Regions from separate parts of the Clostridium mucosae genome, predicted to be linked through region 1. Evidence: riboswitches for the same ligand, from Rfam matches in the RefSeq annotation. Region 1 holds a riboswitch; the other holds the start of a gene.
The links. A riboswitch is a leader RNA that binds a small molecule or an ion and turns the genes downstream of it on or off. The one in region 1 is predicted to bind thiamine pyrophosphate.
Positions count from the first base shown of each region.

Region 2: linked by a shared signal. The riboswitch ahead of NSA50_RS06550 (thiamine-binding protein) and the one ahead of thiT (energy-coupled thiamine transporter ThiT) in region 1 are both predicted to bind thiamine pyrophosphate.

Region 1 covers NZ_JANKAF010000019.1:39,874-44,321, reverse strand. The annotation lists gene NSA50_RS16370 (L,D-transpeptidase family protein) at 94-570, opposite strand; gene NSA50_RS16365 (hypothetical protein) at 673-1,206, opposite strand; TPP riboswitch at 1,530-1,630, shown strand; gene thiT (energy-coupled thiamine transporter ThiT) at 1,693-2,337, shown strand; gene pulA (type I pullulanase) at 2,535-4,448, opposite strand, start outside.
Region 2 covers NZ_JANKAF010000004.1:35,489-39,936, forward strand. The annotation lists gene ascB (6-phospho-beta-glucosidase) at 1-69, shown strand, start outside; gene NSA50_RS06540 (TatD family hydrolase) at 428-1,162, shown strand; gene NSA50_RS06545 (hypothetical protein) at 1,281-1,517, shown strand; TPP riboswitch at 1,643-1,750, shown strand; gene NSA50_RS06550 (thiamine-binding protein) at 1,871-2,161, shown strand; gene NSA50_RS06555 (ABC transporter permease) at 2,133-2,909, shown strand; gene NSA50_RS06560 (ABC transporter substrate-binding protein) at 2,944-3,951, shown strand; gene NSA50_RS06565 (ABC transporter ATP-binding protein) at 3,932-4,448, shown strand, end outside.

The DNA of each region.
Region 1 (4,448 bases):
ACAATAGACATTCTTAAGCCTTAATCTTATGAATTAATTATAAAAAAATAAATGGTTAGTAAATATAAATTTTATATTTCTAACCATTTATTTTTAATAACTATAAAGCTCATTATAGCTTAAAGCTAACATTATTTTAGGATTATCTCCAGGATTTATCCATTGTAATATTTCCTTCATCTTACTTTGCTCAACTGCTACACATCCCCAAGTAGGAACTCCAACATCTACGTGCAAAAATATAGCAGAACTTTTACCGCTTATAACAGGATACCTATTATAATCAATCACTAACGCATATTTGTATGAATTACTATGCTCTATTAAATACTCAGCTGAATTCCATCGTCCATTTGGCTCTCCAAATTGCATTGTATTATAATAAGGAGAGTTAACATCATCTACCCAATATTCTGACCCATCTAAAACTCGATATGGAACTCCACTTCCTGGGTTTTGGGCAGCTCCAAAAGCTTCCGTTAAACTATATACTCCAGTTGGGGTGCATAAGTCCATTTCATAAACATCATTTGCAGATTTCATTCCATTTTCTCCAAGTTTTGCAAACATACTATCATATTCATACCATTTTCCATTACTATCTTTTTGCCATAATACTAACTCTGCTGTACTACCACCTGTACTTACTACTGAAATTATTTCTCTGGAATTTTATGCAACAGAAGTATTTGCAATTTTAGGCTCATTATTAGTAGAAACTGGTTGTTGTACATTGGTTCCGTTGCTTATATTTGATGTATTGGATTTATTTACAATATCTTCTTTTTTAGCATCTTCTTTTACTTCTTCTTCCTTTTTTTCAGTTTCATCTTTTGATGCCAATTCTCTTTCATTTTCTTCTCTTATTCTTTCTTCTTCCGCATTTTTCTCTTCTTCTTCTTTAACTCGCTTTTCAACAGAAGATTTTAAATCACTCATCGTTTTTAAAGTCTCATTAGCTTCAATTAAATTTTTATCACTTATAGATTTATTAAAGCTTTCTTTTAATTTCATATAAAGTTCTTCTTCATCACTATTCATATTAGAAATTTTCAACGAACTAAAAACTTTATTTACTTCTTCTATTTGCACATTTAAGTTTTTTTCTTTGCTAACCTTTACAAGGTAAGCTCCAGTACTGCCTAAAATAATAAGTGTTACTATAAGTAAAATACTTATTATCTTCATCTTTTTAGTTTTTATCATCTTCTTCCCCCATATAATAATTTTTTTTGTTTAAATGTATTATAATAAACCCATTTCTTATAATACATTATTTTTTATTCTAAATAAATAGTTGATTCTTACAAAATTATTTTTTTAAAGCCTATTTACATATATTCTTTTAAAAGATTTATTCATAAATACCTTTATTTTTACTATAAATAACATTAATCATTTTATAAAGTTATATATGTATATATTTTTATATTAAATTTTACAAATCTTCTATATAACTAAAATATTAAAACAATTAAATATTTACTTTTATAGCAAATTTATGTAAGCTTTACTTATAAATTAAATAATTTAAGTGCTAGGGGTGCCTTTTGGCTGAGAAATGATAATTCATTAACCCTCTTTACCTGATCTGGATAATACCAGCGTAGGAAAGTCACGATGTACTTTTATAGGAATGATTATATCAAAGCTATAAGTATACCTCCTAGCAACTTTTAGGAGGTATTTTTTATGGATATTTTTATTAACACATTAAAAGAAGGTTTTACTGAAATCTTGAAAAACCCACTTTCTTTAGCTACACTTATTGGTGTAATAATATTAATATTATCACTTATTAGATTTAAGAAAATTAATCTAGATGCTAAAATTATATCTAGAATTGGTATTGCTTTAGCTCTTGCTACAATACTTCATCTTATAAAGATTGTGGATTTGCCTAATGGTGCTGGAAGTATTAACTTAGGAAGTATGGTTCCTATTTTAATTATCGCCTTTATGTATGGTCCTGAAATTGGTATGCTTACAGGATTTTTATTTGGAATTATATATTTGATTATAAGTCCTTATATACTCCATCCAATTCAAGTTCTTTTCGATTATCCTCTTCCATTTATGGCTATGGGAATTGCTGGATACTTTAAGAATAAAAAACTCTTAGGTATTTTCGTAGGCATGTTTATAAGATTTATATTTCACTTTATATCAGGCTTCTTATTCTTTGGACAGTTTGCCCCAGAAGGTTGGCCTCCTATGCTTTACTCCTTACTTGCTAATGGATTAGTGGTTGGAGGTAATTTCATTGTAGTATTAATAATTACAGCATTGCTACCAATAGATAGAATCATTGAAAAAAGTAGCAATTTCACAATATGAATTTTATAAATCATTATAAATATTATATTTTACTGTATTTATTTAATTATATACTTATGCATTAAAAACTTATTCTTAGTAATGATTGAATATTTTTTGTTAAATAGTGAATAATCGGTCAATTAAAAATGGAATAAGAGCTAATTATAATTAGCTCTTATTCCATTTTTTTCTCTAATTTCACTTGTATAAAACTACTATGAATATAAGACTAAAATTGAGTATGATTTCAACTTTGGCACTTCTGATGTTTTAACTGTCTTTATTATTTCTACTCCTGCTTTATTAAAATCAGCAATTATATTCCATTCCCCTTTTTTTGAAGCTGGTATATATTGATTTATATCATAGTCATCTATTGATGTTCCATTGTATACAACAATTAAATCATTAATATTTTGTTCTATATGGTTTAAATTTTTAAAATGCCATTTAATTACTCCAACCTTTTCTTCACCATTTAAAAAGCTAATTTCAATATTGTTTAACTCTTCTCTCTTTTCTAGTCTAAACGCTTTAAAATTCTTCCTAATTTCTATTAATCCCTTCACATAGTTAAATACTTCAATATATTTTGCTTTATCTCTCCAAAATATTGCATTTATATTATCAGGACTCTTATAACTGTTATGATCACCATTTTTCGTTCTTAATATTTCAGCTCCACCCTGTATAAATGGTATTCCTTGTGATGTTAATATTATTGCAAGCGCTAATATATTTCTTCTCACCAAATGATTTTCAAATATATTTTCTTCTTTAATTTTTCTATAATCTTTCTCTTTAATGTCAGGTGTTAAACTTTTTTCAATTTGATCCCAAAGAGTATAATTATCATGTGCATCTACATAATTTATACTTTCTCTTGGATAATATGTCAATGTATTTATAGATCCTTTTAACCCTTCTATTATGCTCCATGCTGTAGCTCCATCATGTTGACTTCCATTGACAAATCCATTAGATGGGTTATTATTTCCTCTTATAAAATCTCTAAAGGAATCATTAAATATGGAAAAATCTTCTCCCCTTTGACTACCTTTATAAGTTCCATTTGTAAGTGATGACTCTCCACCTTTCCATGGCTCACCATAAATTAATATACTTTCATCTATTTTCTTACTTTCTTTTACAACTTCCTTCATAGTATCAATGTCTATTAATTCCATAAGGTCAAATCTTAGTCCATCTATATTATAATCTTTTAACCAATGTTTTATAGAATCAATTATAAACTTTCTAACCATAGGTCTTTCGGTTGCTATTTCATTTCCACATCCTGATCCATTTGTAAATCTACCTCTATAATTAGTTCTAAAATAATATGCTGGAACTATATTATCTAAACTTCTTGTTTCCTGCATATGATTATAAACTACATCCATAACTACCCTTATTCCGTTTTTATGAAGATTTTTAATCATTTCCCTGAGCTCGATTATTCTCGAAATTGGATCATATGGATCACTTGAATAACTACCTTCAGGCGCATTGTAATTCTTAGGATCATATCCCCAATTTCTATTACCTTTTTTATTTGATTTTCTTTCATCAACTGAGCCAAAATCAAATACAGGTAACAGATGTATATGTGTTATTCCAAGTTCTTTTAAATGATCAATTCCTGTTTTTACAGTAATCTTTCTTTTCTTATCTTTATAAGAAGTTCCCTCTTTAGCTAATCCCAAATATTTACCTCTGATATTTTTATCTATTCCACTATCATCACTTATAGTAAAATCCCTTACATGTACTTCATAAATTACAGAGTCTTCTTTTCTTAAAAGCTGTGGTCTTTTGTCACATAACCATCCAAATGGCATTGATTTTACATTATTTATATCTACTAAAAATCCTTTTTCTCCATTTATTCCTACTGATACTGCATATGGATCTACTGCATAATTTATCTTTATATATTCTAATCCATTTCTATCTATATCTTTGAAATATAGTTTATATAGATAAAAGCTACATTCATTTTTTTTTCTACTAATCTCAGTAAAATAAGTTCCGCTTTTTTCATCTTTATCCATATGATATATGTTTTTTTCACTTTCATTAATATCATACCAATTTTCATATAAACATAAATCTACCTTAAATGCTGT
Region 2 (4,448 bases), on a different contig from region 1:
CGTTATAAAAAGAAAAGTTTCTATTGGTATAAGGAAGTAATAGAAAGCAATGGAGAAAATTTAAAATAATAATATAAAAAAGATGATTCTAGATTTAAGAGAATCATCTTTTTTATATTATTTAATAAGGCAAATGTATTTATTTGTAAGCATGTTTATATGTATAATAGAATTAATATAATTATAAAATTTACAACTTGGAAATAAGTTGCTAATATATGTTAATATTCATACTATATAATTTAGTTAGATAGTAGATTGGGGAGAGAAATATGAGAGAAAATATATTAATTATAGAAGATGATAGAGATATAAGTGCAATTATATCATTAATATTAAAAGGAAAAGGATATAATTAAGAAATTACTAATATAGAATATAATTAATGAGTTAATTATATTCTATATTAGAACTTTTGGAGGGAATTATGTATATAGATGCACACACACATTTAGATTTTTTTGAAGAAAATATAGAAAAAGCAATTGAAGATATAAATAAGAATGAAATATTAACTTTAGCTAATAGTATGGATGTAGAAAGCTATATTAAGAATAAAGAATATAGCAAACAAAGCAAATTTATTAAGCCATGCTTTGGTATCCACCCATGGAAAGCAGCAGAATATAAAGGAGGTTTAGAAGAGCTTATACCATATATAGAAGAATGTGAAATAATAGGTGAAATAGGCCTAGATTATGTTTGGGTAGAGGATACAAGCACTTATGAAGCACAAAGAAGGATTTTTAATTTTATATTGAACGAAAGTATTAAAAGAAATAAGTTTGTAAGTATTCATACGAAAGGTGCAGAAGAGGAAATTTATAATACTCTTAAAAAGTATAATTATAATAAGGCTATTATACACTGGTATAGTGGGGAAATAAGTACATTAGAGAAATATATTGAGCTTGGTTGTTATTTTACAATAAGTGTAGATATAGGTTATTCAGATAAAACTAATGAAGTTTTAGATAAAATACCATTAAATAAAATACTTATAGAAACTGATGGACCAACAGCATTAGAATGGGTAAATGGAGAGTATGGTTATCCAAGTGCAATAATAGATGTAGCTAAAAAAGTTGCAGATTATAAGAAGATAGATCTTAATGAATTACTGAAGAGTATAGAGAAAAATTATTCAAAAATCATTAATTAGAATAATTTAATTATAGGAGATATCGCAAAGACATTTAATTAAATTGTTTGATAACTCCTGTGTATAAATAAAGTCTTGTGTTGAGATATACATTAGATTTGGAAAGGGGGGAAGTTAAATGATGAATCTTATGTTTGTTGGGATACCAATGCTAATTATGATAGCAGTTTTAATTTTATTAGGTATGTATGTTTATAAAGTTATTCAAAATCAATCATCGTCTTTAAATATTATGATAATTGGAATATCAGTAATATTATTTGCTATTTTAATTTCAATGGCAACTATAAAAATAATAGTAGGAATTTTAGGACTTATAATTGTGCTATATGGAGCAAATAAAAGTAATAATTAGAATAAGTATATAATAATTAATTTATTTCTTAAATTTATTAGATAATAGGCTTCTTTAATTGATAAGGATTATTGATTAACTTGACATTTATAGTAAAGATGAATAAAATGGAATTATAAAAAGTAAATAGAAATCTGGGGGGGCAGCGAACTGCCTGAGATAAAATTGTTACTATTTTGACCCATGAACCTGATTTGGATAATGCCAACGTAGGGAGATTATTTGTTATTGAATAAAAATATACAAATTGAACTATAAAACAGTATTTCTAATCAGAGATACTGTATTTTTTTACGCTATGGACAAAATAGGATTTGTTTACTTTTAAATATATTAAGAAGGAGGAGAGGGCTATGTCACTTTGTAATGTAAGTCTTCAAGTTATACCAACAGTAAGTGAGGATAGAATTTATCCTGTTGTGGACAAGGTTATTGAATATATAGCATCTACTGGAGTTAAGTATGAAGTAGGGGCTATGGAAACAACAATGGAAGGTGAGTTTGAAGAACTATTAGAGATAGTAAAGAAATCTCAAGAAATTTGTACCGAAGAAGGTGCATCAAGAATAGTATCTATGGTTAAAATAGATTATAAAAAAGAAGGCGTGACGATGGATGAAAAGATTAAGAAGTATAGGAAATAAGATAGCACCTATAGTTTTTATTTTAATTTTGTTAATTATATGGGAACTTATAGTTAATGTTGGAGGAATAGAAAAGTATATATTACCTGCTCCAACTGATGTTATAGAAGTATTAATTAAAGATTTCAAAAATATGATACCACATATTTTTGCAACTCTATATGAAGGTCTAGTAGGATTTTTAATTGCAATAGCATTATCTATTATATTAGCAATAATTATGGATATGGTTCCATTAATTAAAAGAGCTTTATATCCAGTTCTTGTTATTTCTCAAACTATACCAACAGTTGCTCTTGCACCATTATTTATAATTTGGTTTGGTTTTGGAGCGTTACCTAAAATAATAGTTGTAGTTATAGTGTGTTTTTTCCCTATAGTAATAAGTATAGTTGATGGACTTGAAGGTGTAGATAAGGATTTAATAAATCATTTTAAATTGATGGGAGCATCAAAATTTAATGTATTTTTACATTTGAAATTACCTTATGGAATGATAAATTTCTTTTCAGGTATGAGAATTGCAGCAACATACAGCATTATGGGAGCTGTAATTGGAGAGTGGCTTGGAGGCGATAGAGGTCTTGGGGTATATATGACAAGAGCAAGAAGCGCATATGCATTAGATAAGATGTTTGCATCAATAGTAATTATAGTTGCTATAAGCATGGGAATATTCCTTTTAGTTTCTTTAATGGAGAAGGTATTTACTCCATGGAATAATAAAAAACTAAGTATGAAGAAATAAAATTAAGAACAATGAATTTAGAGGTGAAATAGTAATGTTAAAAAAGAAAATTATATCAGTAGTATTAGCGTCAGTAACAGCACTAACAATATTTACTGGATGTAGCAAAAAAGATGAAGGGGTAAAGAGTTCTGAAGGTTTAGAAAAGGTAACTGTAATTTTAGATTGGACACCAAATACTAATCATACTGGATTATATGTTGCACAGGAAAAAGGATATTATAAAGAACTTGGCTTAGATGTTGAAATAATACAACCATCAGAAGGATCATCACTTCAACTTTTAGCTGCTGGTAAGGGAGATTTTGCAGTAAGTTATCAAGAAGATTTAACATATGCAAGAACATCAGATAGTCCACTTCCAGTTAAAGCTATAGCAGCAATAATTCAACATAATACATCAGGCTTTGCGTCTCCAAAAGAAAAGGGCATTGAAACAGTTAAGGATTTTGAAAATAAAGTTTATGGTGGATGGGGAAGTCCATCAGAACAAGCTATATTAAAGGCTGTAATGGAGAAAAATGGAGCAGATTTTAGTAAATTAAAAATTGTAGATGCGGGAACAGAGGATTTCTTTATTGCAACTAAGAATAATTTAGATTTTGAGTGGACATTTGAAGCTTGGACTAATACAGAAGCTAAGCTAAGAGGTTTTGATATAAACTATATACCAGCTAGAGATTTAGATCCAGCTTTAGATTATTACACACCAATTATTGCAGCAACTGAAGATACTGTTAATAACAAAAAAGATTTAGCTAAGAAGTTTATGGAGGCAACTACTAAGGGATATGAAGAGGCTATAGCAAATCCTGAAGAAAGTGCAAAGCTATTAGTAAGTAAAGTACCTGAAATTAGTGAAGAGCTTGCAATAGAAAGCCAAAAGTATCTTGCAGATAAATATATGGAAGATACTAAGATTTGGGGAGAAATGAAAGATAGCGTGTGGGATAACTATACAAAATTCTTATATGATAATAAATTAATCAATAAGGAAATGAAAGCAAGTGAGGCTTATACAAATGAGTTCTTATCAAAATAAAATTGTGTTAAAAAATGTATCTAAGTCCTTTGATGAAATGGAAATATTAAGAGATATTAATATAGATGTTAAAGAGGGAGAACTTATATCTATTCTAGGACCATCAGGTAGTGGTAAAAGTACAATATTTAATATTTTAACTAACATAATAAATAGTGATAGTGGAGAAGTAGAGGTAAATGGAAAATTAAGCTACATGTATCAAAAGGATATGATGGTACCTTGGAAAAAGGTTATAGATAATATAGGTATTCCACTTATATTTAAGGGAAATAGCAAAAAGAGCGCAAGAGAAGAAGTAAAAAAACATATAGATGAATTTGGGCTTAAGGGATTTGAATATAAATATCCATTGCAATTATCAGGTGGAATGAAGCAAAGAGCCAACTTTTTAAAAACTTATTTAACATCTAACGATATAATGCTTTTAGATGAACCCTTTGGAGCATTAGATTCTATGACGAGAAGAAAGATGCAAAAATGGCTTTTAGATTTAA